2 regions of the Weissella coleopterorum genome follow, and region 2 is predicted to be linked to the other one. Evidence: predicted binding sites of a transcription regulator. Region 2 holds the regulator's gene; the other holds the start of a gene.
The links. Region 2 encodes Rex, which represses fermentation and respiration genes when NADH is low (regulators of the CRP and FNR family bind a similar motif). Its sites were predicted from a motif close to TTGTGAANTANTTCACAA; they were not measured.
Positions count from the first base shown of each region.

Region 1: adhE (bifunctional acetaldehyde-CoA/alcohol dehydrogenase) is a predicted target of Rex. The motif match lies at 8,816-8,833, and genes of this name have one in related genera.

Region 1 is NZ_CP049888.1:1,568,626-1,584,094, reverse strand. It holds gene G7084_RS07955 (MucBP domain-containing protein) at 1-2,268, shown strand, start outside; partial or broken gene G7084_RS08315 (BspA family leucine-rich repeat surface protein) at 2,462-3,619, shown strand; partial or broken gene G7084_RS08465 (MucBP domain-containing protein) at 3,815-4,714, shown strand; gene G7084_RS07945 (hypothetical protein) at 5,021-5,218, shown strand; purine riboswitch at 5,818-5,914, shown strand; gene G7084_RS07940 (xanthine phosphoribosyltransferase) at 5,985-6,560, shown strand; gene G7084_RS07935 (M13-type metalloendopeptidase) at 6,693-8,582, shown strand; gene adhE (bifunctional acetaldehyde-CoA/alcohol dehydrogenase) at 8,872-11,574, shown strand; gene G7084_RS08370 (FAD-dependent oxidoreductase) at 11,940-12,389, shown strand; gene G7084_RS07925 (NAD(P)/FAD-dependent oxidoreductase) at 12,323-13,612, shown strand; gene G7084_RS07920 (RNA methyltransferase) at 13,711-14,310, opposite strand; gene G7084_RS07915 (energy-coupling factor ABC transporter ATP-binding protein) at 14,498-15,331, shown strand; gene G7084_RS07910 (energy-coupling factor transporter ATPase) at 15,307-15,469, shown strand, end outside.
Region 2 is NZ_CP049888.1:1,301,579-1,317,047, reverse strand. It holds tRNA gene G7084_RS06700 (tRNA-Arg) at 112-183, opposite strand; gene gap (type I glyceraldehyde-3-phosphate dehydrogenase) at 681-1,691, shown strand; gene G7084_RS06690 (phosphoglycerate kinase) at 1,837-3,060, shown strand; gene G7084_RS06685 (LysM peptidoglycan-binding domain-containing protein) at 3,314-3,892, opposite strand; gene G7084_RS06680 (YqeG family HAD IIIA-type phosphatase) at 4,076-4,606, shown strand; gene yqeH (ribosome biogenesis GTPase YqeH) at 4,596-5,738, shown strand; gene yhbY (ribosome assembly RNA-binding protein YhbY) at 5,741-6,055, shown strand; gene G7084_RS06665 (nicotinate-nucleotide adenylyltransferase) at 6,079-6,717, shown strand; gene G7084_RS08400 (HD domain-containing protein) at 6,710-7,015, shown strand; gene yqeK (bis(5'-nucleosyl)-tetraphosphatase (symmetrical) YqeK) at 6,973-7,302, shown strand; gene rsfS (ribosome silencing factor) at 7,323-7,700, shown strand; gene G7084_RS06650 (class I SAM-dependent DNA methyltransferase) at 7,700-8,452, shown strand; gene G7084_RS06645 (nucleotidyltransferase) at 8,456-9,682, shown strand; gene G7084_RS06640 (DUF177 domain-containing protein) at 9,663-10,217, shown strand; partial or broken gene mutS (DNA mismatch repair protein MutS) at 10,239-12,802, shown strand; gene G7084_RS06630 (redox-sensing transcriptional repressor Rex) at 12,887-13,522, shown strand; gene G7084_RS06625 (ABC-F family ATP-binding cassette domain-containing protein) at 13,586-15,469, shown strand, end outside.

The DNA of each region.
Region 1 (15,469 bases), 270 kb from region 2:
CCAGGAAAAGCGGCATCATTAACATCAGACTTTAATTACAATCCCCCTCGCGAGCTGATTACTTCTAAGAGTGTCAAGGGACAAGGGGCAGATGATTTTGTTTCAGATACTGGTCTGACCGAAGATGCTGGTAGTGTTGAAACATATCGTTTAAATGCCTTTAATAATGGACTTGATGACGTTAAGAATTTTGGGCTCATTGATGTTTTGCCACACGTTACAGATAAGAATGGCTCTCAATTTAAATTGAATTTGAAGAGTAAGATCAATATTGATGATGCTAATTATCAAGATAAGTTTAATATTTACTATTCAACGGACAAACCAAGTGGGGATACATCAACTTTGTACAACCATGCAAAGTGGGTTACCGATCCGACTGATCTTTCTAAGGTCACAATGATTAAAATTACTTTGAAAGATGGTGAGAAGTTAAAATCAGGAGATGAAGTGAATTTTGATTTTGAAGCACAAATTCCAAATGACTTAACGATTAAGGACGGTGCTAAAGCTGTTAATATCTTTGAATCAACAACCAATGAAGGACAGACCTTCATTGATTCTCCTTCAGCGACAACAAGTGTTAATTATAAAACGAGTGCGGTGAATGTCACTAAGGTAGCGGTCCAAGATCCAAACCTGAAGTTAGCCCACGCTAAATATCAATTGTATGATTATGATACAGACCAGTTATTAAATGACGGTAAGGAATATGAGACCGATGAAAATGGACAATTTACGATTGATCATTTGAAGCCAGGACATTATTATATGCGTGAAACAGTGGCTCCCGATGGCTATCTAATTGCGGGAAATGCAACCACTGAAAAGCAACAAACCCAGTTTGAAATTGTACGGAATCAAACGGATGCAACAGCAGTCACATATACTGACGTACCAAAACATTCATTAGAGATTGATAAAATTGATGCCAAGAGTCAAAAAGCTTTGGCTGATGCTGAATTTGAGCTCAAAGATCAAGCTGGAAATCTGATCGCAAAACAGGTTAAAACAAATGCCTTTGGACAAGCATTTGTATATGATTTAAAGCCGGGAACTTATGACTTAAAGGAAACCAAGGCCCCAGTAGGATATAAACTTAACCAAAAGATCTTTAAGATTGAGGTGAAAGATGATACAACTTTGATTAAGCAAGAGGTTGAGGATCAAGCAATTGCAGCGACGATGGTGCTTAAAAAAGTTGACCAAGGAACGAAAAACCCTTTGGCGGGAGCAAAATTCTTATTGAGCGACGATGATCCCAAGACTAAGGATCAAACTTTGACATCTGATGCTGCCGGAATGGTTTCAGCTGTTAATTTAACAGCTGGGAAGTACACAATTAAAGAAATTGCAGCACCTGATGGTTACGAATTAGCGGCAAATTCAAAGAGCTTTACGGTTGATAGTAAGACCGATCAGATCGACTTAGGTGCGGTTGATAATAAGCGTCATGTGGATCCGATTGTGAAAGGAACGGTTCATGTTAAATATGTTGATGAAAAAGGGCATGAAATTGCACATCCAATGACATTAAATGGGGTCGTTGGCACACAATATGTCTCGGAAAAGAAGACGATCAAAGGTTACACATTCCAGAAGATGGATGGGGCAGCCAGCGGTAAGTTTACTAAGGCCGATCAAACAGTAACTTACATCTATCAAAAAGATGTTCAAAAAGCTGGTAATGTTACAGTTAAGTATGAAGATGAGACAGGAAATGAAATTGCCAAGGCTGAAATTTTAACTGGTAAAATTGGTGAAAAATACCAGACAAAGCAAAAAGCTATCACCGGCTATGTTTTCCAAAAAATGGATGGATCAGCTAGTGGCAAGTTTACCGATAAAGAACAAACTGTCACATATGTTTATACTAAGCATACTGATACAACAAATGCCGATGTAACTGTGCAATATGTAGATGAAAAGAGTCAAGAAATTGCTAAGACTGAAACTAAACATGGTAAAATTGGTGAAAAATATACAACTGAACAAAAAATGATTAAGGGTTATACTTTTAAGGAAGTGAAGGGAAAGACATCTGGAACATTTACGGATCAAGCGCAACGTGTAATTTATATTTACACGAAGGATGGTGATGTGAATCATGTAGTTAATCCTGATGCGCCCAATGACGCCGGAACAATCACTAATGTAATACATTCGTTATTGCCTCAAACTGCGGCACAAAAGATAACATTGATCGGTATGATTAGTGTGATTTTAGCTACTTTAGCTGGTGTAATTGTTTGGAAGAAGCGGAAGTAAATTTAGACGATAAGACGATCTCGTTACGGTGAGATCGTTTTTTGTTGGATTAAAAAGTTACAAATGTAACCGTTTTCTGATCGGAACTTGTTATTAATAATACAAAAAATGAAATTTATACCATGATATTTCGATATATAATTTATTTGTCAACAATAAGTATGAATTAAATATAGATTTAGGGGTAGATCAAATGAAAATTAGTAAATATTTATTATTAAGTACAACGATTTTAGGGTTGGTTAATCCCCTGGTAGTTTTAGCTGATCAAAATGCTACTACGCCATCGGTAAATTCAAAACAAAGTTCTGAAAATAAAAAAGAATCTGATCTCAAGAATGATTCTTCAAATCAAATAATTAATACGAATGTAAAAAGTAGTACATCGAATTTCAACCGGAATAAAACGGCTTCTACGGGGCAAGAAATCACATATGGGGCTGTTACCTTAACACTTGATGATAATGGAGTTCTTACGATTCCTGATGGAGTTAGTCCTAGAGGTACAACTGATTATTTGTCGCGAGCATTGGATGACGCTGGGGTTTTGGAACAGGTTAAAACGGTTAAATTTTTAGGTGGTATTAATTTCCAAAATATGGGGGAACGAGCAGATACACTGACCAATGGGTTGACCAATGTCGAAAGCATTGAAGGTTTAGAAAAATCTGATTTTTCGAAACAAACAAACTTTACAGCAATGTTTGGTGCTAATCATCATTTAAAAAGTATTGATTTAAGTGGAATTGATACATCCAGTGCAACTAATATGTATGGAATGTTTGGGGGCACGGATGATTTAACTAGTTTAAATCTTAATAAGCTGAACACAAGTAATGTAACTAGGATGGATGATATGTTTGATGGTTCGGGAATTCAGACGTTAGATATGTCTGGAATGGATCTTGGGCAGGTAGATACGATGTCATACATGTTTAGTGAATCTAAGTTGCAAAAATTTGATTTCACGAGTTTGAACCTACCGAACCTAACTAATATGGCCTTCATGTTCTCTCAAGCGACTGATTTAACGGATGTTAACTTAGGAAGTGGTTTTGGAGCGCATAAACTTGAAATGCTGAGTGCCCTATTTCAAAATACGGCAATTCAACAGTTAGATGCATCTAAATTGGATACTTCAAATGTTACTAGTATGGCTTGGATGTTCCAAAATATGCCTAAGTTAACCGACTTAAATGTTAATGGTTTAGATACTTCTAAAGTTAAGTTGATGAACCAAATGTTTACTTACGATGCTAGTTTAGAAAAGTTGGATTTAAGTAGTTTTGATACCTCTCAAATTGAAGAATTAGATATGGGGACCGATGGTGGCATGAATTATATGTTCTCCAAAATGACCAATCTAAAAAGTTTGACTCTGGGACCAAAGTTTGTCTTCCAAAAGGAAACTGCCACAGCTGGAATTGGTAGCCAACACACTGATCCAAATTATGCATGGCATAATCAGGGTGATAATGGTTTGCCAAAAGATAAACATATGTGGTCTTCTGATGATTTTATTAATAATTATGATGGTAAGCAAGATGCTGATACGTATGTTTGGCAACCAAATGCAGTTAAAGCGGCAGATGTAACGGCTAAATATGTTGATGGAAATGGTAAAGAGATTGCCAAATCAGAAGTGCAGTCCGGAAATATCGGTGATAAATATAAGACTGAGCAGAAGAAAATTGCGGGTTACACCTTTAAAGAAGTGCAGGGCAATGCGGCCGGTGACTTTACAGACCAAGCCTAGACGGTCACGTATGTTTATACGAAAAATCCAGTTAAAGCGGCAGATGTAACAGCTAAATATGTTGATGAAAATGGTAAAGAGATTGCCAAATCAGAAGTGCAGTCTGGAAATATCGGTGATAAATATAAGACTGAGCAGAAGAAAATTGCGGGTTACACCTTTAAAGAAGTGCAGGGCAATGCGGCCGGTGACTTTACAGAACAAGCCCAGACGGTCACGTATGTTTATCTGAAAAATCCAGTTAAAGCGGCAGATGTAACAGCTAAATATGTTGATGAAAATGGTAAAGAAATTGCCAAATCAGAAGTGCAGTCTGGAAATATCGGTGATAAATATAAGACTGAGCAGAAGAAAATTGCGGGTTATACCTTTAAAGAAGTGCAGGGCAATGCGACCGGTGACTTTACAGAACAAGCCCAGACGGTCACGTATGTTTATCAAAAAAATGATAATAATTCGGGCGAACCAGCTCAACCTGGTACACCAGACACACCAAATCATGCAGGTGATGTTAATCAACCGAATCAAGACGTAAATCCAGGAGTTAATGATGATTTGATTGAGGAGGTAACGGATGGGGTTAAAACGTTATTACCTCAAACTGCAGTACAAAAATTGACGATAGTGGGTGTAATGAGTTTGATCATAGCAACGTTGACCGGCTTGGTAATTTGGAAAAAACGAAAATAATTAAATATTTAAAGTTGAAAACTAAGGAAACAGCGCCTTAGTTTTTTTAATAGAGCATTGAGATGAATAAATTTAAAAAATAAGCTAACATAAAAATTTTAGGGCTGAAACGATTGTTAATGTAAATTTGATTAAAAAATAACACCCTTTTAAGAGATTGATCTACTTTTTAATCCCCCCGCAATGACCATGTGAGTAAGTATGTAGTACTTAAGTCAGAAGTAATTACAAGTTTCTAAATAAACAGTATAATGAAACTGTACATTTTAAAAATGGATTAATTTATTGTCCAAGGGAGGAGATCATATGAATAAAATCTTTAAAGCTGGATGGTTAAATTCATTTGAGTTAGCCATTTGGGCGACTTTTATCTTACGACTTTTAAAAATATGGTTATTAAAAAATGATGATGGTAATTTTTTGATTTTGGTTATTGTCCCTGTGTTGCTTCTAACAATTATTATTCATGGGTTCAAAGGAATTTACTTTAAATATCATCGATGAAGCAAACATCTATGGTTTTCTAAAAAACTTACCATTTATAAATTGGATAGAGAACAAAAATGAGAAAATTTAATCAAAAACTATATCTCCTTTTGAAGTAGCAGCATATACTATGATCATGTTAATTTTCGGCTGTGTAAGTATCGGTATAAGTATGTCTTTTTTAAATCATGAAGTATATTTTGAACAATCTTCAGCGACCGTGACCATGGTTTTTAGCCAATATAAATAAAGTGGTGGTTATCATTCATACGGGCAAAAATATCAGCAAACTGATGCGAGTATCGTATTTAAGAGTACTGGCAAAAGAAGTTGATCCGGTTAGATCATATGAAGCTGAATGGGTGGATCGATCGAGGAGAAAATATTTTAATATATTGGAATGGTAAAAATATTAAGAGTATTAAGCAATTTTATTCGTACCGCGATAATATATTCGGAGTAATTTCGTTATTGACTGGCTTATGGGCTGTTAGCATCTCCGTTGACTTTATTTATAACCGGAATTATTATCAAAGCATAAGTTAAAAGAAAAATTTATCGAAGTATTAGCTAATTTATGGTTGCTTAATTGTAATTTTTAATTTATATTGAATTAATCATATTAATAAACTTAACCTAGTATAATCGTTGGAGAATGGCTAACGAGATCTACCTGCACCTAAGCTGCGGACTACTAGTTTTAAGGGATGAGTCCATTCGTTAATGGACTCATTTTTTTATTTTAGATTAAGTAGAGCATTAATTAATTAGAGGAGCTGGATGAATGAAATTATTAGAGGAACGTATTGAACAAGATGGTCGAGTCATTGGGACTGAATTACTTAAAGTCGATAATTTTTTGAACCATCAAGTTGATCCAGCTTTAATGGAAGCGATGGGCCAAGAATTTGCACGCTTATTTAAAGATGAAAAAATTGATCGGGTTTTAACAGTTGAATCGTCGGGGATTGCACCGGCAGTCTTTACGGCCTTAGCGCTTAATGTGCCAATGGTATTTGCCCGTAAGAAGCAGTCTTTGACATTGACGGATGATAATTACGTGGCCGATGTTTATTCATTTACCAAGCAAGAAACGAATCATATTATTGTTGATAAGCGATTTATTCAAGCTGGGGAACGAATTTTATTAATTGACGATTTCTTAGCTAATGGACAAGCCGTGCAGGGCATGTTAGAAATTGCGAAAGCTGCGCAGGCTGAAGTTGTGGGAGCCGGGATTGTCATTGAAAAGACTTTCCAAAAAGGACGAGCGCTCTTAAATGAGCAGGGCTTACGTGTAGAGTCATTGGCACGGATCAAGGCATTTGAAAATGGTAAGGTTATTTTTGCCGAAGCCTAGGATTCGCTGTTCAATAGTTTCAGTTAAAATAAAAGACGGTCTCATTGCGATATAGTAAAGCATGCGATCGTTTTTTATTTATCGTAAAAAGCGTATAATTTGGTTTAAAATATGGATAAAAAAGGTGATAAAATGCGAAGACAAGATGATTTTTATGAAGCCATTAATGGTGAGTGGGAAGCACAAGCCCAAATCCCAGATGACAAGCCACGAACAGGTGGTTTCAACGATCTGAGCGATACGATTGAAGAATTAATGTTAACAACGACAGCGCAATGGCAAGCTGGTGAGAATGTACCAAATGATGTAGTATTACAGAATTTCATTAAATTACACCGACTAACTGCGGATCAAGCACAACGAAATGAAGTTGGTATAGCTCCAGTTCAAGCAATTGTTCAAAAAATTAATGACCTGAAATCTTTTACAGAATACACTCAACATTTGACAGAGTTTGAAAAATTAGCATGGCCGAATGCAATGCCCTTTGGCGTGGCACCAGACTTTAAGGATGCACGGATGAATGTTCTATGGGCGGATGCTTTAGGAACGATTTTACCAGATACAACGTATTACGCCCCAGGCCATGTTAAAGGAGCAGAGTTACTAGCGGCGTATCGTAAAACAACGTTACCTATTTTAATTAAATTTGGTTATTCTGAAAATGATGCGAATGATTTGCTAGATAAAAATATTGCTCTTGATGCACGTATTGCGCAGTATGTGTTATCAAATGAAGAAAATGCTGAATATGCAAAACTTTATCATCCATATCAATGGGATCAATTTATTGAAATGGTTAAGAATTTACCATTGGCCGATTTTATGGGAGCCATGCTTGGAACCCAACCAGATATTGTCATTGTACCGGAAGAACGTTTTTGGCAACATGCAGATCAATTTTATTCTGAGGAAGCTTGGCCGCTATTGAAAGCACACTTATTGATCGAAACGATGCTAAGTTATACCAGTATTTTGACCGATGAATTACGGGTGATGGGGGGAGCGTATGGTCGAATGATTAGTGGAACGCCAGAAGCTAGTTCCATTCCAAAGGCTGCCTACTATCTAGCGGCCGGTCCGTTTAATCAAGCATTAGGCCTATGGTATGCGCGAAATAAATTCTCTGAAGAGGCTAAAAATGATGTTGAAGCAAAAGTTGCGACAATGATTGAGGTATATAAAGAACGTTTGCAAAATAACACGTGGTTAGCAGACCAAACTCGTCAAAAAGCGATCCAAAAATTAGATAAAATTGTAGCACATATTGGATATCCGGCGACTTTACCGCAACGCTATTATGATAAGATTATTGATGAAAATCAGAGTTTATTTGATAACTTTCAGCGACTAAGTGAACAATCGATCCAATATGCGTGGTCGAAATGGAATCAACCAGTTGATCGGACGGAGTGGCATATGCCAGCGCATATGGTTAATGCCTATTATGACCCACAACAAAATCAAATTGTCTTTCCGGCGGCGATTTTACAGGCGCCCTTTTATGACTTACAACAAAGCTCATCAGCTAATTATGGCGGGATTGGGGCAGTGATTGCCCATGAAATTTCGCATGCTTTTGATACTAATGGCGCTTCTTTTGATGAAAATGGAAGCTTGAATAATTGGTGGTTAACGGCTGATTATGCGGCCTTTGAAGAGCGAACACAAGCGGTGATTAACCAATTTGATGGTCTAGATTCCTATGGTGTCAAAGTGAATGGTAAATTGACGGTTTCAGAGAATGTAGCTGATTTAGGTGGACTATCAGCTGCTTTGGCAGCGGCGAAACGTGACGATGACTTCTCAGCGACTGCTTTCTTTATTAACTGGGCTACGATTTGGCGGATGAAAGCCCGTCCTGAATTTATGCAAATGATGGCGAGTGTAGATGTGCATGGTCCGGCAAAGTTGAGAGTGAATGTGCAGGTAGCGAATTTTGATGAATTCTTTAAAGCATTTGATGTTCAAACAGAAGATCGAATGTGGCGTGACCCTTCCGCGAGAATTCAAATTTGGTAATTATTTGAGGCTAGGATTTAACTCCTAGCTTTTTTAATGCCGTTCATTTAAAATATTTGAAATATGTTTCACAAAATCCTGAAAATAAAGAACTAGTTAATTCGTTGATGAAAACGCTACCAAAATTAAAAGTTTCACAATCGTGAGGTTAAATCGCGTTTTAAATGGTGTTTTATATTAATTTAATTAGTTTTATTTGCTTGACAATCAGATTCATGTTGTTATAATTAACATTGTTAATAAATACACAAACGAAATAAATAATCCAACAAATATGGGAGAATTTAACATGGCTGAAACAAAAGTACCCAAAAAAGCAAAAAAAGTTTTAACACCCGAAGAGAAGGCTGCCCGGATGTACGCGGCAGTTAAAATGACAGGGGAATTAGTAGAAAAGGCACAGAAGGCCGCCGTTGAATTTTCAACTTATACACAAGAACAAGTTGATAAAATTGTTGCCGCAATGGCCTTGGCTGGCTCAGAAAATTCACTACTATTAGCTCATGAAGCTGTTGAAGAAACAGGACGTGGAGTAGTTGAGGATAAAGATACTAAGAATCGGTTCGCTTCAGAGTCTGTTTATAACGCCATCAAAAATGATAAGACAGTTGGTGTTATCAATGAGGATCGTGTCACTGGTAAAGTTGAATTAGCCGCTCCACTTGGGGTGTTGGCTGGAATTGTACCTACGACTAATCCAACTTCAACAGCTATTTTTAAGTCAATGTTGTCAGCTAAGACACGTAATACGATTGTCTTTGCTTTTCATCCACAAGCGCAAAAGTCATCATCACATGCCGCTAAGATTGTTTACGATGCAGCCGTTGCGGCTGGTGCACCAGAAAACTTCATCCAGTGGGTCGAAAAGCCTTCACTTGAAGGAACAACGGCTTTGATTAAGAATCCTGGCATTGCTTCGATTTTGGCTACTGGTGGTCCATCAATGGTCCACGCCGCCTTAACTTCAGGAAATCCATCAATGGGTGTTGGAGCAGGTAACGGGGCTGTATATATCGATGCAACTGCAGATGTTGAGCGTGCCGTTGAAGATTTGCTACTATCAAAGCGATTTGATAATGGAATGATTTGTGCCACTGAAAACTCAGTTGTAGTAGCCAAGGAAGTTTATCCAGCCTTCATGAAGCAAATGCAAGAGCAAGGTGCTTACTTAGTGCCGGTAAAGGATCACGAAAAGTTAGCCGAAGGTGTCTTCGTGAAGAATGCTGAAGGCTTTGGAGTACAGGGTCCTGTGGCTGGAATGTCCGGTCAAAATATTGCAAAACGGGCAGAAATTAAAGTGCCTGCTGACAAAGATGTTTTGATGTTTGAGCTTGATAAGAAAAATATTGGTGAGGCATTATCATCAGAAAAGCTAAGCCCATTATTGTCTGTTTACCAAGCTGGTTCACGTGAAGAAGGAATTGAAATTGTTCGCGCTCTCTTGAACTATCAAGGCGCTGGACACAATGCAGCTATCCAAATTGGAGCACAAGATGACCCATTTGTGAAGCATTATGCTGATGCAGTTGAAGCATCACGAATTTTGGTAAACCAACCTGATTCAATTGGTGGGGTTGGAGATATTTATACTGATGCCTTGCGTCCATCATTGACACTTGGTACTGGATCATGGGGGAAGAATTCATTGTCACATAATCTTTCAACTTACGATTTGTTAAATATTAAGACGGTTGCCCGTCGACGTAATCGTCCACAATGGGTCCGGTTACCAAAGGATATTTACTACGAATCAAACTCAATTACTTATTTGCAAGACTTGCAAGACGTTTCGCGCGCATTTATTGTGGCTGATCCAGGAATGGTTCAATTTGGATTCGTCGATAAGGTCTTAGATCAATTTAACTTAAGTACAACACCAGTGAAAACCTCATTGTACGGAACGGTTCGTCCTGATCCCACAATTAGCCAAGCTGTTGATATTGCTCGTCAAATGGCGGCCTTTAAGCCGGACACTGTAATTGCACTTGGTGGTGGATCAGCTTTGGATGCTGGTAAAGTTGCTCGCTTCTTATACGAGTATTCAATTTCACATCCTGGTATCTTAGAGGATGATCAAGCTTTGATGGGATTGTTTGGAGAACTACAACAGAAGTTTATGGATATCCGTAAGCGAATTGTTAAGTTTGAACAGGCTCGTTCAACGCAATTGGTTGCCATTCCAACAACTTCAGGAACTGGATCAGAAGTAACACCATTTGCGGTGATTACGGATGATGAAACACATGTTAAGTATCCTTTGGCAGATTATGAATTGACGCCCCAAGTGGCAATTGTTGATCCTGAATTTGTTATGACCGTACCAAAGCGGACAGTTGCTTACTCAGGAATGGATGCCTTGTCGCACGCATTGGAATCATATGTTTCAGTGATGTCTTCAGAATTTACACGTCCATGGGCTTTGCAAGCAATTAAGTTGATTTTTGAAAACTTGGTTACATCATATAAGTATGATCCAAGTCACCCAACCCTTGAAGGACGTGACGCACGAACTAAGATGCATTATGCTTCAACTTTGGCCGGGCAATCATTTGCGAACGCCTTCCTAGGGATTAATCATTCATTAGCTCACAAGACTGGTGGAGAATTTGGTTTGCCACACGGTTTGGCTATTACAATTGCGATGCCACATGTGATCAAATTCAATGCGGTGACAGGTAATGTTAAGCGAACACCTTTCCCACGTTATGAAACATATACTGCACAAAAGGACTATGCTGATATCGCTCGTTACCTTGGTTTGAAGGGGCAAACAGACGCAGAGTTAGTTCAATCCTTGTTAACTGAAATTAAGAAGCTAACAGATGCTTTAGATATTGATACCACCTTATCAGGTAACGGTGTTGCTAAGAAGGACTTGGAAAATTCAGTTGATAAGTTGATGGACTTAATTTACAACGATCAATGTACTCCAGGAAATCCTCGTCAACCACGTTTGGAAGAAATTCGTCAACTTTTGATGGATCAATTCTAATCAAATAAACGTTTAAGAAGAAGTTTAGGTGCCACCTAAACTTTTTTTTTGCTTAAATTTAGTAAAAAAATAAAACTCTTACTGAATTTGGTAATTTTAAGGTTATAACGTTATGCTTAAAGCGATTGAGCAATTTGATTAATTTTAAAGTTTAAATTCTGGGAATCTTGGATAATAGTACCCGTTAATTAGGGAAATACGGTAAAATAGAGACCAAGGTTATATTGAAATAAGGTGGAAATCAGCTTAGTCATAAATGGGCTGATTTAAAAGAATAGGGCATACCGAAATGCGCTGTTAAGGATTAAAAGAAGACCTCACGAAAACTAACAACTACATTTTGAAGTAAAGACGAGGGGGAAATGATGAAAAAGCGAATTATTATTGTTGGAGCTGGATATGCTGGAGTCATGACGGCGCGCAAATTAGCTAAAAAATTTAATCAGAAATCTGAATATGAAATTATTTTGATCGACGAACATCCCTTTTTTACATATCGGACCAGTTTGCATGAAGTAGCAACGAAACGAATTGAACCTAGTGCCGTTCAATTTGATTTGCGCCAGCTTTTCATGCATCAAAAGAACGTTAAAATTGTCACTGCCCATGTTGAAACAGTGAATGCTGTACAACATACTGTACAAACCTCCGTGGGAAACATTAATTATGATAAATTGATTTGGGCTGGTGGAGTTGAAGCGAAGGTCGATATTCCTGGGGGGCCGAGTATGGATTCCCTTTTTGGAGTTTGGATCAAGCGACGTCATTGCGGGTACACATTGAAGAAATCATTCGTCAAGGAGCGATTGAGTTAGACGAAGATTTGCATCACCAAAAACTACGGTTGGTTGTTGTCGGGGGTGGTTATTTGGGAATTCAAATTCTGGGAGAATTACTGGATGAACGCCGTATTCTAGCGAAAGCCAATCAGTTGCGTCCGCGTGAGATTGAATTGATTTTAGTAGAAGCTCATGGAGAAATTCTAACTGACCTAGATGACATTAAAACCAGCCATAAAGTGGAAAATTATTTAAAACACCAAGGCGTGAAAGTTCGTAAAAATATAACCGTAACGGAAATTTTTGAAGATCATCTCGCTTTGGATGATGGAACACAAATTATGACAAATACTGTGGTTTGGGCTGGCGGAACACAGGGACGGACCCAGATGGGTGATTTGAATTTGCAACAAGATGAGGCCCGTAAAGTTCGGGTTAATCCAGAAATGCGAATCTTAGATGAAGCGGATATTTATGCTTTGGGAGATTCAGTTGTGCAACCTTTGCCAGATCAACTAAGTAACGGTCAAGGGGCGGAAACCTTGATGCCTAAAAGAGGCGAAAATCGTTATTTTTGGCCACAAAATGTGCATACCGCCGTCAACCAAGCAGATAAAGTGGGAAATAACGTTGCCGTCAAGTTACTCGATCATGGAGATTTAAATGCTTTTAAGCCACGTCGACAAAGAATTTTTATCTCGGTCGGTTCACGTTATGGGGTGGCAGTCTTTAAGAATCGATTCACCATGACAGGCTTTTGGGCCCATGATTTGAAACATTTAAGTAATTTACATTTTTTGGCGCAATTAGGTTCAAACTATCAAATGTATCGCTACCTTCAGCGTGAAATTTTTTCAACACCGCAACACATTATTTCAGGTCAGGGGAATGTTTCAAACGTAGGGAATACCTTATGGTCAGTACCTTTGCGTTTAGCAACAGGGATTTTCTTAATTATTACTGGGGTTGCCGTTGGTGGTGGGATTGGTTCAGTTTTTGCAGGAGTGGGGTTAGCGTTGTTTGTCGGCTTTATGACCACCCTAGCAGGCTTCATGACTTTCTTGTTGTCGTTAGTGATGTTAGGAACTTCCTTTTCAATTTCGGCCTTGTTATTACCATTTGTAGGTATCGCCTTAATGAATGGGGCGGGGCGCTCGTTTGGACTGGATTATTGGTTGGTCCCTTTTATTCAAAAAAACTTGGGCATTTTAATTACTGGGGATAGCCAAGCCGGTTATAATGATTTGGATGAGAAATAAAGTTTTAAATCAAAAAGGGAGCTCGGAATTTTCCTAGCTCCCTTCGTTTCAAAAGGTGTTATTCTATCAAAAATAATCAAATTTTATGCGCTATATTTCTAAAGATTTGGATGTTGCGCCGCATAGAAAGCTAAAACAATCCCATGGGCAACTGAAACGTTGAGCGAACGAACACTACCGGCTTGTGGAATGAAAAGCATGGCATCGGCGGCTGCAATTAGTTCATCTGCCAGTCCGATTTGTTCTTCACCAAAAATAAATGCAGCTTTCTGATCTAGTTGGGTTTCAAACAGGTTGGTGGGATGATAAGATTCAATGTTATCGATCGCATAAATAGTGTAACCTTCGGTATGCAGTTGATCAAAAACGGCTTGATAATCAGTGACACGATGATGTTCGATATGTTCGTAATTGTATGTGCCAACTGATCCACGCCGATCCCATTTCTTGGAACCTTCTGTTCGATCAGGGAAGGATTGGTTGACAGGATTTAGAAAAATTAGTTTACGAGTCGCAAAGGCATTGCTATTTCGGACGGCAGTGGCCTTGTTGAAATCATGGGTTAAGTTTTGCATGATAGAAACGGCAGCGTTCCGTTTATCGTCTAAGTCAGCTCGAATCGCTTCATCCGACATATTTTTATAGTAGTCAGTCACATTTCGATAATCATTGGAATGGTTGAGATCAATCTCGGTCATGGTTATTTTTTACCTCGTTTAAATTAAATTTAAAGACACTGCATTGATGGATTGGTTATGGATTAAATTGATACGCAATCAATTCATGAATACGCAGATATGCAGTACAATACTTTTATTGTAACAAGAAGCAAACGATATTTGGTAGAATATCGTTGAGATTAAAATTTTTAAGGATGTATGAACGATGATTGATATTCAAAATTTAACATATACATATCCGAATCGAGCTGAACCAGCGTTGAATCAATTAACCTTTAAGATTGAAAAAGGAGAGTGGGTCGCTGTGATTGGTCATAATGGGTCTGGTAAATCAACTTTGGCTAAATTATTGACCGGTCTTTTAACGACTGAAACTGGACAGATTAAAATCAACGATTTAATTATTAATGAGGAAAATATTTTTGAAATTAGAAATCTGGTTGGAATGGTTTTTCAAAATCCAGATAATCAATTTGTTGGGGCAACAGTGGAAGACGATGTAGCTTTTGGTCTAGAAAATCGACAAATTGAGCGACCTGAAATGAAAACACGGGTCAAAGAAGCTTTAGGCCGCGTAGGTATGTTAGAATTTGCAAAAAGAGAGCCAGCTCATTTATCTGGTGGTCAGAAACAACGCGTGGCATTGGCCAGTGCTTTAGTAATTGAGCCGCAAGTCTTAATCCTGGATGAAGCTACTGCGATGTTAGATCCTAAGGGGCGGCGAGAAATGATTGACTTAGTTCGTGCCCTTAAAATTGAATTAGGAGCTGAGTTAACGGTGATCTCAATCACTCATGATATCGATGAAGCCGCTCATGCAGATCGAGTCATTGTAATCAATGATGGACAACTTATAGAAAAGGGACAACCAGCACAAGTTTTTAATAATGCAGCAAAATTAATTGAATTAGGGCTGAATGTTCCTTTTGCCGAACAACTGAAAGCTAAGTTGGCCCAGCGTGGGGTGAAGGTACCGCAAACTTATGAAACAACGGATGGGATGGTGAATTGGCTATGGCAATCAATTTCCAAGCAGTAGGGTTTACATATCAATTTGAATCACCGTTTGCAGTAACTGGCGTCCATGATGTTAACTTTTCGATCTTAAAAAATCAGTTTACGGCGGTGATTGGGCACACTGGTTCAGGTAAATCAACGATGTTGCAGCTTTTGGATG
Region 2 (15,469 bases):
TATGATGTAAATCAATCCAAACCGGAATATTTTAATTGGGTACTCGTATGGGTACTTGATTTATAAATAACATGCTAATTCGCACTGTACCAATACATTGCGATTTCAATATGCGCACCGGGGGAATCGAACCCTCATCTCAAGAACCGGAATCTCACGTGATATCCATTACACTAGGCGCGCCTTAACAACTTGATAATTATAGCATAAAACTAGTAATAAGTACAAGATAATCATGGCTACACAGTCGGGAAAAGGCTTAAATAATTTGGGTTAAATATATAATTAATGAACTTGGCGGAGGGTAATATTAACTTCCAAGAAAGCAGAGTATTAAAACATAAATGGGATTAATAGCTAAATTTATTAGAAGCTTTTTTTGAATGTGAAAGTGTTGAACTACGCGGAGCTGAATGAAATGTGAAACTTTCACAATCCACGATTAAAATTAGATAATAAAATTTGCTGAAAAATCAAAAAAAATGATAAAAACTCGTTGAAATTAATTATAACGAACATGTAAAAACAGCCATTGGAAACGCTTACAGTCGATCATGCAATATAAAAACTTCACAAACTAGGGAAATAATGCCTTTTTTTATTTGCGCAATGGAGTTAAATAGCGTAAAATAATAGATGTAAAAAACGTTAACAAAAATATACTTGGAGGCTTCTTACACATGACTGTTAAGATTGGTATCAACGGTTTCGGCCGTATCGGGCGTTTGGCATTCCGCCGTATCATGGAATTACAAGGTACTGCAGATGATATTGAAGTTGTTGCAATTAACGACTTGACTAACCCTGCAATGTTGGCTTACTTATTGAAGTATGACTCAACTCACGGAACTTTGGATGCTGAAGTTTCAGCAGACGAAACTGGTATCGTTGTTAATGGACGTCACATCACAGTTTATGCAGAACGTAATGCTGCAGACTTGAAGTGGGTTGCAAACGACGGTGTTGAAATCGTTTTGGAATCAACTGGATTCTATACATCAGCAGAAAAGTCACAAGCTCACTTGGATGCAGGTGCTAAGAAGGTGCTTGTTTCTGCTCCAGCCGGTGATGTTCCTACTGTTGTTTATGGTGTTAACCAAGATGTATTGACTGCAGATGACAAAATTGTTTCTGCTGGATCATGTACTACACAATCATTGGCACCATTAGCAAATGCTTTGAATAATGAATTTGGAATTGAACTTGGTTTGATGACAACTGTTCACGCCTTTACTTCTACTCAAATGATTTTGGATGGACCTAAGGGTAAGAAGGCTCGCTCAAACCGTACTGCTTCAGTTAACACTATTCCTCACTCAACTGGTGCAGCTAAGGCCATCGGACTTGTTGTCCCTGAATTGAAGGGTAAGTTGGATGGACATGCACAACGTGTTGGTGTTGTGGATGGATCTATCACTGAATTAACAACTGTTTTGTCAAAGACTGTTACTGCTGAAGAAATCAATGCTGCTGTTAAGAAGTATGAGACTCCTTCATTTGGTTATAATGGTGACGAAATTGTTTCTTCAGATATCATTGGTGACACTCACGGTGCCGTCTTTGATCCAACTTTGACTAAGATCATCACTGTTGGCGACAAGCAATTGGTTCAAACTGCTGCTTGGTATGATAATGAATACGGATTTACTTCAAACATGGTTCGTACTTTATTGCACTTGGCAGAATTGTAAAATTAGGCTAATTTAAGCAAGTAAACAGGCGGTTGGAGGAATCTAAACGTCTGTTTTTTTATTGAAAATATTGCGTTTTAGTCGTGAAATTACGGTATAATAAGTTAGTAATATTAAAAATTATAGAAAATGAGGATTTAAAAAAATGGCTAAATTAACGGTCGAAGATTTAGAGTTAAAGGGTAAAAAAGTATTAATGCGTGTTGACTTCAATGTGCCATTAAAAGAAGAAAATGGCGAAGTGATGGTTTCAAATGACAATCGAATTGTGGCAGCATTGCCAACGATTAAATATGTCTTGGAACAAGGTGGTCGTGCAATCTTATTCTCACACTTGGCCCGAATCAAGAGTGAAGATGATAAAAAGGGATTGTCAATGAAGCCAGTTGCACAAAAATTGGCTGATCTGTTAGGACAACCGGTAACTTTCGTACCTGCAACCGAAGGCGTTGAGCTTGAAGAAGCAATCAACAATCTTGAAGATGGTCAAGTTTTGGTATTTGAAAATACACGATTTGAAGATGTGGTTGATGGAGTTGAAGTTAAGCGTGAATCAAAGAACGATCCTGAATTAGGAAAGTATTGGGCTTCATTAGGTGATGTTTTCGTCAATGATGCTTTCGGAACTGCTCATCGTGCACACGCATCAAATGCTGGAATTGCAGCAAATATTGAACAAACCGCGGCCGGCTTTTTGATGGAAAAGGAAATCAAGTTCTTAGGTGGGGCAGTTGAAGAACCTGAACGCCCATTCGTTGCTATTATTGGTGGGGCCAAGGTTTCCGATAAAATTACGATCATCCAAAATCTATTGAAGAAGGCTGATAAAGTGATTGTTGGTGGTGGAATGGCTTATACATTTGATGCTGCTAATGGTAAGGCAATTGGAAATTCTTTGTTTGAAGAGGATAAAGTTGAATTGGCTAAGCAACTAATTGCCGAAGCTGGTGATAAGTTGGTTTTGCCTGTAGATGCACTTGCTGCAGATGCATTTAACAATGATGCTGATACTTATGTTGCCGCTGAAGAAGGAATTAAGGATGGCTACATGGGACTTGATATTGGACCTAAGTCGATTGAATTGTTCAAGTCAGTGTTAGCAGACGCTAAGACTGTTGTTTGGAACGGTCCAATGGGTGTCTTTGAAATGCCGAACTTCGCTAAGGGAACCCTTGCCATTGGTGAAGAATTGGTGAAGGTCACAGAGAATGGAGCTACAACGATCGTTGGTGGTGGTGATTCAACGGCTGCTGTACAACAACTTGGAGTTGCAGATCAATTAAGCCACATCTCAACGGGTGGTGGTGCTTCATTGGAATATCTTGAAGGAAAGACTTTGCCAGGAATCGCTGCTATTTCTGAAAAGTAATTATTTAAAACGTGTTTAAAATAAAAAACTCTATTCAATTAGTTTGAATAGAGTTTTTTATTTATTTTATTAGACAAAATTAGACAAATTTTGTAAGTCTATATTTTTAAGAACAGTGGCTAGTATGGGCAGCCTTTGATCAAATACTGATAATCTTAAACATGATTTGTGAGGGGCTAATTAAAACTCCTTTTAATTAACGAATATCATTGGCGGAGGCTAAATTAAATAGCGGGTTATTTAAACTAATCAATTATTTGATTCGAATCGAGGCTCCTGTTTTCAAACTTGAAACATTAGGATTAAGGGCCTTGAGTGCACTGACGGTTAAGTTATTGTTCAAAGCAACCCGATACCAGGTATCGCCTTTGGCGACCACGTATGTTTGTTTATCGGTAGCTGATTCGCTATCAGAGGTAGCTTCTTCAGTAGAAGTAACGCTAGCTTCGGAACTGGTATTATTGCTTTGTGGAACTTTAATGACCTGGCCCATCTTTAAAGCTTCCCAATCCACTTTTGAATTTAATTTTTTGAGTTCTTTTGAAGTGGTGTTGAATTTAGCAGTAATGGAAGCTAACGTATCACCAGCTTCGACCGTATAAGTTGTCGTGTGTTTAGATGTTGAGGCTTTTTGGCTCGTAGCTTTTTTACTTGAGGAGCTACTAGTGACTTGGTGTGTAATTTTACTTGATGTCGCATTTGCAGTAGTTGGGTCGCGGTGAAATAGTTTATGTGTCCCACGTGTAATGGCAAAGGCTAGGAAAAAGGTAATGACAAACATTACGACAGACAGGAAGATTCGTTTAAGCGCTAGTTTAGCTTTTTTTGACATAATTAAATACCCTACTTAAGTTGAATTAGATTTAATAAAATAAGTTTACCATTGATGGGAAACTTATAGCGTTAAATTGAGAAGTCTTAAATTGAATTTAAACATTTTATTGCTTTATTGCCGTTAGAAACTAGCGTATAATTAAAAAATAACAGACTAAAAAAGAAAATGAGGGAATTCTCAATGACTGGTTCATTTACTCCTACATGGATGGTTGAAGCAATTTATTATTTAACACCAGTTGAATTGCAAGAACATGGAATTAAAGCAATTTTAACTGATTTAGATAATACTTTAATTGCGTGGAATAATCCTGATGGTACCGAGCAACTGCATCAATGGCTTCAATCGATGGAAAAGGCCGGAATTCCAGTCATGATAGTATCAAATAATTCTTCTGACCGCATTGAGCGGGTTGCTAAGCCTTTAGCACTACCTTTTGTAGGACGGTCATTGAAGCCACTTACAAAGGGCTTGAAAGTGGCCATGCAAAAACTTAATTTGAATGATAATGAAGTGGTGATGGTTGGTGATCAACTTTTAACAGATATTTGGGCGGCAAATAATTTTGGAGTCCGGAGTATATTAGTTCAACCCTTGATTGAAACAGATCAATGGAATACAAAAATCAATCGTTTTTTTGAAAAAGGTGTTAAAAAGAATATGTTGAAACAAAATCCGGATCTACAATGGAGGAAAAATCTTGATAAGTGAAACAGATGTAAAAAATTATTTAAATGAAGGGCTTCGTTGTATTGGTTGTGGGGCTGAAATTCAAACTGATCAACCTAGTGAACTAGGCTATACACCGCTTTCAGCGCTTAAAAAAGGGTTTGAAAATGATGAAGTCTTATGTCAGCGATGCTTCCGGTTACGGCATTATAATGAAATTCAACCGGTTGATCTAACAGATGATGATTTTCGCCGATTATTAGATCAAATTTCAACTACGGATGCATTAGTTGTATATGTTATGGATGTATTTGACTTTAGTGGTTCATTGATTCCTGGATTACACCGTTTCGTTGGAAGTAATCCGGTCTTATTAGTTGGGAATAAAGTTGATATCTTGCCACACGCCTTGCGACGCGCAAAAATTAAAGAGTGGATGCGGCAACAGGCCAATCGTGCGGGGTTACGTCCGATTGATATTGCGTTGACGTCAGGTAAGAATGGGGATGATGTTCCAGCCTTGTTAGATCTGATTGAGAAGCATCGTGCGAGACGATCCGTTTATGTCGTTGGGGTGACGAATGTTGGTAAATCAACTTTAATTAATCAAATCATTAAAGATGTGACTGGTGATAAAAAGGATGTCATTACAACTTCGCGGTTCCCAGGGACAACTTTGGATCGTATTGAGATTGCTTTAGATGATCAATCAAACATCATTGATACACCAGGAATTATCCATAAAGACCAAATGGCACATTATTTATCACCAAAAGACTTGAAATATGTATCACCTCAAAAAGAATTAAAGCCACGAACATATCAATTAAATGCAGAACAAACTCTCTTTATGGGAGCGATGGCGCGTTTTGATTATGTTCAAGGCGCTAAAACTGGAATTACGGCGTATTTTGAAAATAATTTACCTATTCACCGAACTAAGTTGGACAAAGCTGATCTATTTTATGAAAAGCATGCAGGAGAATTATTAGCACCACCTGAAAAAGAAAACTTAGTGAACTTACCACCATTAAAACGATATGAATTTAAGACAACTGAGAAAACGGATATTGTGATTGATGGATTAGGATGGATCACCGTTCCTGGACAAGTTGTTGTTGCGGCTTGGGCGCCCAAAGGGGTCTCAGTGTTAACTCGAAAGGCTATGATATAAAAATGATTGAATTACGCGGTAAGCAAAAACGTTATTTACGAGCATCAGCCCATGCAATGAATCCGCTCTTTAGTGTGGGGAAGCAAGGCTTGACGGAAAATTGGTTAGAACAATTAGGCTCAGCTATGGAGAAACGTGAATTATTTAAGGTGAACATTTTGAATAATTCTGATGTAACAGTGGATGAAGTTAAAGCTTTTATTGAAGCCAATTCTTCAATTCAGGTAGTTCAAACCATTGGGCATACGTTGGTACTCTTTGATCAAGCCCATGATCCTAAGAACCGTAGCTATTCAGTTAACGTTCAAAAGATTTAGTTTGTATTAGGTAGGAGGATATTATGATTAAAACGGTTCATACTTTAGCACCCGAAACGCAGGTAGCTACCGAAATCGATCAAGAACGCCACCGAGTTGGGATTATCGGTGGGACGTTCAATCCTCCACATTTGGGCCATCTTGTTATTGCTGAGCAAGTGGCATCAAACTTAGATCTAGAACAGGTTTATTTTATGCCGAATGCACAGCCACCTCATGTTGATTTCAAAGATGCGATTGATGCATTGGATCGGGTGGAAATGGTTCGAGCGGCAATTTATGGTAATCGTCATTTTGCATTAGAATTGGCTGAAGTTAATCGCGGAGGAGTTAGCTATTCATACGATACGATGCGCTATTTAACGGAGCTACATCCTAATTATGATTATTACTTTATCATTGGTGGAGATGAAGTGGCATACCTAAAAACATGGTATAAAATTGGAGCTTTAAGCCAAATGGTACAATTTGTCGGAGTGAATCGCCCTGGACAAGAAACCCCGAAGACGGATTATCCAGTGCAATTTGTAAATGTCTCTAATCTTGATATTAGCTCGACAAAAATTCGAGAACGCATTCAAAAGCAACAAAGTGTGCGTTATTTACTGCCAGATTTAGTGGCAGCGTATATTGTTGAGAAAGGCTTGTATCAAGATGAGTGATTTAAAATATCAAAAGCATTATTATTCTGGAACACGTTTAGAATTGATGGGTGTGGTTAAAACGGCCCTATCAGATTACCGTTATCAACATGTTGTAAGGGTTGAAAAAATGGCCCTAAAGTTAGCAACTAAATGGCAAGCCGATCCCGAGATGGTTTCAGTTGCCGCACTGATTCATGATTATACCAAGGAACGTACGGATGATGAATTTATCCAAGCTATCCAAACGTATCATTTACCAGTGAGCCTATTAGCATGGGGAATAATATTTGGCACGGAGTTGTGGGTGCTGAAATGATTCAATCCGAGTTAGACATTTATGATCCAATAATACTGGATGCGGTACGACAACATACCACCGGTGCGGAAGAGATGTCACTGGTAGCAAGAATCATTTATATGGCTGACTATATCGAAAGCGCACGTAATTTTCCTGGTGTGGAAGAGGTACGTACATTGGCCTTTAATGATTTATCTGCAAGTGTTGGCTGGCAAGCACAGCATACATTAGAATTTTTAATTAAAAATAAGCAAAGGGTATATCCTTTGTCACTTTTGACCTATAATAGATGGTCAACCAAATAAGGATGGAAAGATAACGAATGATGAATGAAAATACAATGATGAAAATGTTAGAAGTCGCCGTGAAAGCAGGAGATCAAAAGCGGGCTGAAGACTTAGTTGCTTTAGATATTCATGAAACATCTATTTTTACGGATATGATGTTAATCATGGATGCGCCTACTAATCGACAAGTTTTGGCGATTGCCCAAGAGATTATGGATCAGATGAAAGAAGCTGGTTTTGAGGTACACCAACATGAAGGTCGTGATACTGGAGAATGGATTGTTCTTGATTTTGGCGAATTGACGGTCCATGTTTTCAAACAAGAAATTCGTGATTTTTATGGATTAGAACAACTTTGGCGTGCTCAAGGCCAAGAAATTGATATTTCTGATTGGATTATTGAGGAAGAATTTTAATGGCAAATTATCAAACCTTTGCAAAATTGTATGATGAATTATTTGATGACGCTGCCTATGATGATTGGTTTCAGTATGCTCAGAAAAACATTCAAAATCCGCAAGGTGAGATTTTAGAATTGGCGGGCGGTGCTGGTCGTTTGGCGATTCAGTTAGTTCAAAGTGGACATCAAGTAACCGTTTTTGATCTATCAGCTGAGATGCTAACTTTAGCTCAAGAGCATGCAAATGCCGCCGGAGTTGATTTACCCTTGGTTCAAGGAGATATGCGAGAATGGTCCGATTATTCTAAGCAATTTCAAACGATCACCTCGTTTGCTGATTCATTTAATTACTTGGGGAGCCTAGTGGAAACTAAAATGGCCTTTGAACAAGTTGCAGCGCATCTCAAACCTGGTGGTCAATTTTTATTTGATGTGATTTCACCATATCAAACGGATGAATATTATCCTGGTTATATGTACAATTTCCACGATGATGAAACTGCCTTCCTTTGGAATTCTTATGGCGTTGAGGGAGAAGCACATACTGTTGAGCATGAATTGATTTTCTTCGTCTATGATAAGCAAATTGATGGCTATAAACAGTTAACAGAAATTCATACAGAAAAAACTTATGAGTTAAAGAGCTATATCCAAACACTAGAACAAGCCGGTTTTGAAAATATTAAAGTTACCGGTGATTTTGGTCGTCAAGATGTACCAGACGCTAAAACACCACGTTGGTTCTTTAGCGCTAATAAGAAGGGATAGATAATGCGAGCAGTTGGATTGATTACTGAATATAATCCTTTTCATGCAGGGCATGAATACCATTTAGCGCAGGCAAAAGCGTTGAGCGGGGCTGATATTGCAATTGTTGTCATGAGTGGTAATTTTGTCCAACGTGGAATTCCAGCCATGTATGATAAGTGGAAACGGGCAAAGATGGCGGTTCAAAATGGTGTGGATTTGGTAATTGAGTTGCCGGTGGCTTTTTCAATTCAACCAGGTCCTTTTTTTGCGAAAGGTGCTGTTGAAATATTATTGGCAGCAGGCGTAGACACTATCATTTTTGGAGCCGAACACGCTGAATGGAATTTCATGAAGTTGGCTGAACAAGTTAGAGAATCAACCCAGCAGGCAGCTGAGTTTCACAATTATAAACAAACTTTTGCTAGTAATTTTAACGCAGTTTTATTGGATGAATTAGGTATCTCGATTCAAGATCCAAATGATTTACTGGGTTTAAGTTATGCCTTAGCAGTCCTGGAGCTAGGAGCACAAGACCAGGTTATGATCAGGGCCATCCAACGTAAGGGCCAGGCTTATCACTCTACGCAAATTTCACAAGAGTCTTTCGTGAGTGCTTCAGGGATTAGGAATGCACTTAAAAATAAATCCATGCAAACAAAAGTGCTTCATTCTTTACCAATTGGCACCCAAAGTCTGTTGCTAGAACCGCCATTTTTAGATTATGAACAGCCAATGTGGCAATTACTTTATTATAAAGTTATGACCACGCCAGTTGAGCAATTAGAAAAAATTTATCAGTTAAATGATGGTTTAGCTTATCGTTTATTGGATATTATTGGGCATTCGCCATCAGGTCATCAGGTTGATTGGAATACCTTTATGCAATGCTTTAAAAGTAAACGTTACACATATAGTCGTTTGCAAAGAAGTATTTTATATACGCTTTTAAATGTCAGTGAAGCGGAAATGCAGATAGCGTTGCAAAAACCATATTTGCGTGTCCTAGCTTTCAATAGTAAGGGGCAATTATGGCTTAAACACCAACGTAAAGACTTTAACCTACCGGTCATTAGTAAGGTTAATCAGAATAATTTACAGGAATATTTAAAATTAGATTTAAGAGCAGGTCGATTATATAATATCTTGAACAACCGGGGTGATAACATGCCACAAGATACAAATCGTCAGCCCTATCGTTTACCTAAACCCAGTCCTGAGAGGAATGAAAATGATGAAATGGAATTTTAGCGAGTTATTAAAATATAAACAGGCTCCGATGGAATTTAATGAAGAATTAGATTTATTAGGCATGAGTCAAGAACTGTTTGGTGATGTAATTTTGAACCTTGAGCCGGTTCAAGTTAATGGTTGGGCACAAATGGAACGAGATGATGTTATTTTACATGCGCATGTTACGGGGGAATTAACGACACCTTCAACCCGGTCTGCGCGACCCGTAAAATTCCCGTTGGACTTCATGATTGATGAAGTTTATATTCGGGATACAGAGCATGCCGATCGGTATGAAATTGAAGAATCTGTTATTCTAATTGAAGACGATGTAATTAATTTTAGTGAAGTTTTAGTGCAATATATTTTCTTGCAAATTCCGCTACAAGTTTTAGCTGATGGAGAAGAGCAGGAAGCTATGCCAACTGGTGATGGTTGGGAAGTTATCTCAGAAGATGACTATCTAATTGAACAAGCTAAAGGTGAAGAGACAGCTACGAATACCCCATTAGCAGGATTGGCAGATTTGATGGCTGATGAGCATGAAAAATAGATAAAGGTAAAGGGGACTAAAATGGCAAAAAACAAAGAAACACCGATGATGCAACAATATAATGAAATTAAAGCAGAATATCATGATGCCTTTTTATTTTATCGATTAGGTGATTTTTATGAATTGTTTAACGAAGACGCTATTTTAGGATCCCAAATTTTAGAATTAACATTAACACAACGTAATAAAAATTCTGATCACCCCGTTCCGATGGCCGGCGTGCCACACCATGCGGCACAAAACTATATTGATATTTTAGTGGATAAGGGCTACAAAGTTGCGGTTGTGGAGCAGATGGAAGACCCTAGTCAAGCCGAAGGTATGGTAAAACGAGAGGTAGTCCAGCTCATAACACCGGGAACGCGAATGAATATTCATGGTGATGGTGCAAAGGATAATAATTACTTAGTGGGAATTGTAGCTGAAGATGCCAATCATTATGGGTTTGCGTATACTGATTTATCAACAGGTGAAATGTCAGCGACTAATTTAATTTCTACAACAGCGGTTTTAAATGAATTAGCTAGACTTGCGGCTAAAGAAATCGTAATTGATCATTTGTTACCAGCTGATCTGAGTGCATCATTGACCAACTTAGGAATCTTGGTATCAAGACAAGCTGTTGAAGCAATGCCTGATGAGCAACAAAACTTAGTGCAAGATTTAACAGATCTAGGTTTGATGGCTACGCAAATTTTAATTGCTTACTTACATGCGACTCAGAAACGTGCATTGGACCATCTTCAACCAGCACGGGCATACGAAGTTGCGCAGTATTTAAAAATGGATCGTAATTCGCGCGTCAATCTGGAGTTGACGGTTAATTTACGGACGCAACAAAAAAGCGGTACCCTATTGTGGCTATTAGATGAAACTAAAACTGCTATGGGTGGACGGTTACTCAAGCAGTGGATTGAGCAACCTCTAATTGAGCAACAAAATTTGATAAGTCGTTATGATAAAGTAGAGCAATTTATGCAAAACTTTTTGATTGAAAATGACATTCAAAATACACTTAAAAGTGTGTATGATTTAGAACGATTAGTGGGACGAGTTGCCTATGGCAGTGCCAATGGTCGTGATCTTTTGCAAATTCGCAATTCGCTACGTCAAATTCCAATCATTTTAGAATTACTAGCAGATTTGGATCCTGCTATCTTTGGTGAAATGATCAGTCAAATCGATCCCGTGACCGACTTAGAACAGCTCATCTCAGATGCTATTATTGAAGAGCCACCGTTGTCGGTAACGGACGGGGGATGATTAAGCCGGGTTATAATCAGCAATTAGATGAATATCAAGATATCATGCATAATGGTAAACAGTGGTTGGCCGATTTAGAGGCCAGTGAACGAGTTGAAACTGGGATAAATAGTTTAAAAATTGGATTCAATAAAGTTTTTGGTTATTATATCGAAGTGACCAAAGCTAATATCAATAAATTAGATGATCATCGTTATACCCGTAAGCAAACTTTAGTTAATGCGGAGCGTTTCATTACGCCAGAGTTAAAAGAACACGAGCAAAAGATTTTAGAAGCAACTGGAGAGTCTAGTCAATTAGAATATCAGTTATTTATTCAAGTTCGTGAAAAGATTAAGATGAATATTAAACGTTTGCAACGCTTAGCAAAACAAATGGCGACTTTAGACGTTTTAACAGCATTAGCCGATGTTGCGCAAAAAAATCAATTTACCCGGCCAAAGCTCAATCAAAACCAAGAATTGGCAGTTGTGGATGGCCGACATCCAGTCGTGGAGAAGGTCTTAGGACATCAAAGTTATGTGGCTAATGATATTATGATGGACCAGCAGCAGGAGATTATGCTGATTACCGGACCAAATATGTCCGGTAAATCAACATATATGCGTCAGCTGGCATTAACGGTAATTATGGCGCAAATTGGTTCCTTTGTACCGGCGGAACAAGCTAACTTACCCATTTTTGACCAAATTTTCACACGGATTGGGGCAGCAGATGATTTAATTTCCGGGAATTCTACGTTTATGGTTGAAATGGCAGAAGCGAATACGGCATTGCAAACTGCAACGGAGCATTCCTTAATTTTATTTGATGAATTGGGACGGGGGACGGCGACATTTGATGGAATGGCCTTAGCACAGGCAATTATTGAATATGTGCATCAAAATGTCCACGCTAAGACGCTCTTTTCGACGCACTACCATGAATTAACTAGTTTGGACCAAGAATTGGCACAGCTTTTTAATGTCCATGTGGGCGCGCATGAAGAAGCTGGCGAACTCATCTTTTCCCACAAAGTGTTACCCGGACCTGCTGACCAGTCGTATGGGATTAATGTTGCTAAATTAGCCGGCTTGCCACAGAGTTTGATCGAAAGAGCCACAGTTATTTTAGATCAACTGGAACAGACCGAACAGACCGACTTTGTGAAATTGACCAATGAACAAGAGATGAAGATACAAATGGCACTGTTTGATTCATTACCAGACGATAATGATCAAAGTGCAGTCGTGGAAAGGGTTGAAAAAGCCGATTTGGCTAATTTAACACCGTTTCAAGCCATGCTGCTATTAAACGAATTACAAGAACTTTTGAAAAAATAAATGCTTTTTGTTTCACAAAGATATAGGGATGTGCTACACTAATCATAGATTTAGAAAAAATTATATAGATTAAGGTGAGCTAACATGACAGAACAAAAAATTCCGCGGGCAACAGCAAAGCGGTTGCCAATTTATTATCGTTATCTCAAATTACTGCTAGATGAAGGAACTAATAAAATTTCATCGGTTGATTTAGCGGAAATTGTTAAAATTGACGCCGCAACGATCCGCCGTGATTTTTCTTGTTTTGGGGCCTTAGGAAAAAGGGGCTATGGGTATGATGTAGCCGAATTGATTGAATTTTTCGCTGGTGAATTAAATCAAGATAACTTAGCATCTGTTGCTTTGAGCGGATTAGGAAACCTGGGTCATGCTTTACTCAATTTCAAATTCCAAAAAACTTCAAATGTACGGGTCTCAGCGGTTTTTGAAGTTAACCCTGATTTAATTAATACGATTCAAAGTGGTGTACCCGTTTTTTCAATGGACCAGTTAGAAGAACAAATTGAAGAGCAACGCATTGATGTAGCTATGTTAACTGTACCTGCTGATGCAGCTCAAACTATTGCAACACGTTTGGAAGCCAGTGGGATTAAGGGGATTTTGAATTTTACACCCCTTCGCTTAAATGTTTCCCGGAAAGTACACGTCCAAAATGTGGACTTAACTAATGAATTACAAACGTTACTTTATTTTATTGATAATGATATTAGTAACTAAAAAATACGAAAAAGAGGCTCAGACGTGTTTTGTCTCGGCCTCTTTTGTTAGATGGAGTTAGGAATGATTATTTTACAAGCAAATGATGTAAGTCGTCGATTTAACGGCGTGACTTTTTTTGAACATTTTTCTCTCCAAATCCAAGATCGGTCACGAATTGGGTTGGTTGGAAGAAATGGGGCTGGAAAGTCAACCTTGTTAAAAATCTTAATCGGTCAAGAACTACCTGATGAAGGCGTCGTTTCATCCAAAAAAGGGTTGAAACTAGCCTACTTAGCACAAAATTCGGGGATGGATTCAACCTTGAGTGTGTATGATGAAATGCTAGCTAGCTTTCATAAAGTACGTCAGATTGAACAGCAGATGCGACAAATGGAAACAGCAATTGCCGCGACGACAGACTATGAAAGCACTGCGTATCAAACGTTACTGAATGAGTATGATCAAATTCAACATGATTTTGAAGCATTAAACGGCTATGGCTATGAAGCGACCATTCGTGGTGTGTTACATGGGTTCGGCTTTGATGAGACCTTTTATGCGCAGAAAATTTCGGACCTATCAGGAGGTCAACGTACCCGTTTAGCAATTGCAAAACAATTGTTAGAGAAGCCTGATTTATTGGTTTTAGACGAGCCGACCAATCATTTGGACATGCAAACGCTGGCATGGTTAGAGAAGTATCTACAAAATTATCAAGGCGCACTTTTAATCGTTTCGCACGATCGTTATTTCTTAGATCGAGTAGTGAATGAAATTTATGAAGTTCACGGCGGAATATTAGATCATTACCAAGGTAATTATAGTCGTTACATGGAACAAAAGATCGCTAAGATTACGGCTGAACAAAAAGCGTTTGATCGCCAACAAAGTGAGATTGCTAAATTAGAGGATTTTGTTAATCGTAATATTGTCCGCGCTTCAACGACTAAGCGCGCCCAGTCACGGCGGAAGCAGCTTGAAAAGATGGAAGTTTTGGCGGCGCCTAAGAATGAATCCGGAGTAGCCCATATTACTTTCACGGCTGCTCAAAGTTCAGGGAATGAAGTCTTAAAAGTTGAAGATTTGAGTTTAGGTTATCAAATGGATCAACCCTTAGCGCAGAATGTTAATTTATCCGTTAAAAAACAACATGCCGTGGCATTGGTGGGTCCAAATGGAGTGGGAAAATCAACGATGATTAAAACGCTATTAGGATCATTACCACCTTTGGCAGGTTCTTTTAAGCTGGGAGCGAATGTCACAGTTGGTTACTATGATCAAGAACAGGCGACCTTAGATTCACATAAAACGGTCCTGAGTTCGGTTTGGGATTTACATCCGAAAATGGCTGAAAAAGATGTACGGTCGATTTTAGGATCATTCATGTTTACCGGTGAAGATGTTGACAAGAAGGTCACGGCGCTCTCTGGTGGTGAGAAAGCACGTCTCCTGCTGACGGTCTTATCCATGAATGAAGATAACTTCTTGATTCTGGATGAACCGACGAATCACTTAGATATTGATTCACGTGAAGTCTTGGAGACAGCCTTAAATGAGTATAACGGCACAATCTTTTTTGTTTCCCATGATCGATACTTTATTAATGAAGTAGCAACCGAAGTTGTTGAACTATCAGCTCAGGGGACCCAATTTTTTGATGGTGATTATGATTATTATCTTGAAAAAATTGAACAAAGAAATGAAAAGAACGGAACTGACAACCAACAAGCAACGCAGTCATCACTTGATGATGAGGTGTTAGATTATCAAACCAATCGAGAGCAGCAAAAGGAATTACGGAAAAAAGAACGTGCGGTAACAAAAGCAGAATCCGCGATGGAAGCAATTATGCAAGAAATTGAGCCTCTCGAAAGGGCACTGAATGATCCGGTGAATGGCTCAGACTTAGGTAAATTGACAGAATTGACACAGCAGATCGAAAGTTTGCAACAAAAATTGGCACAA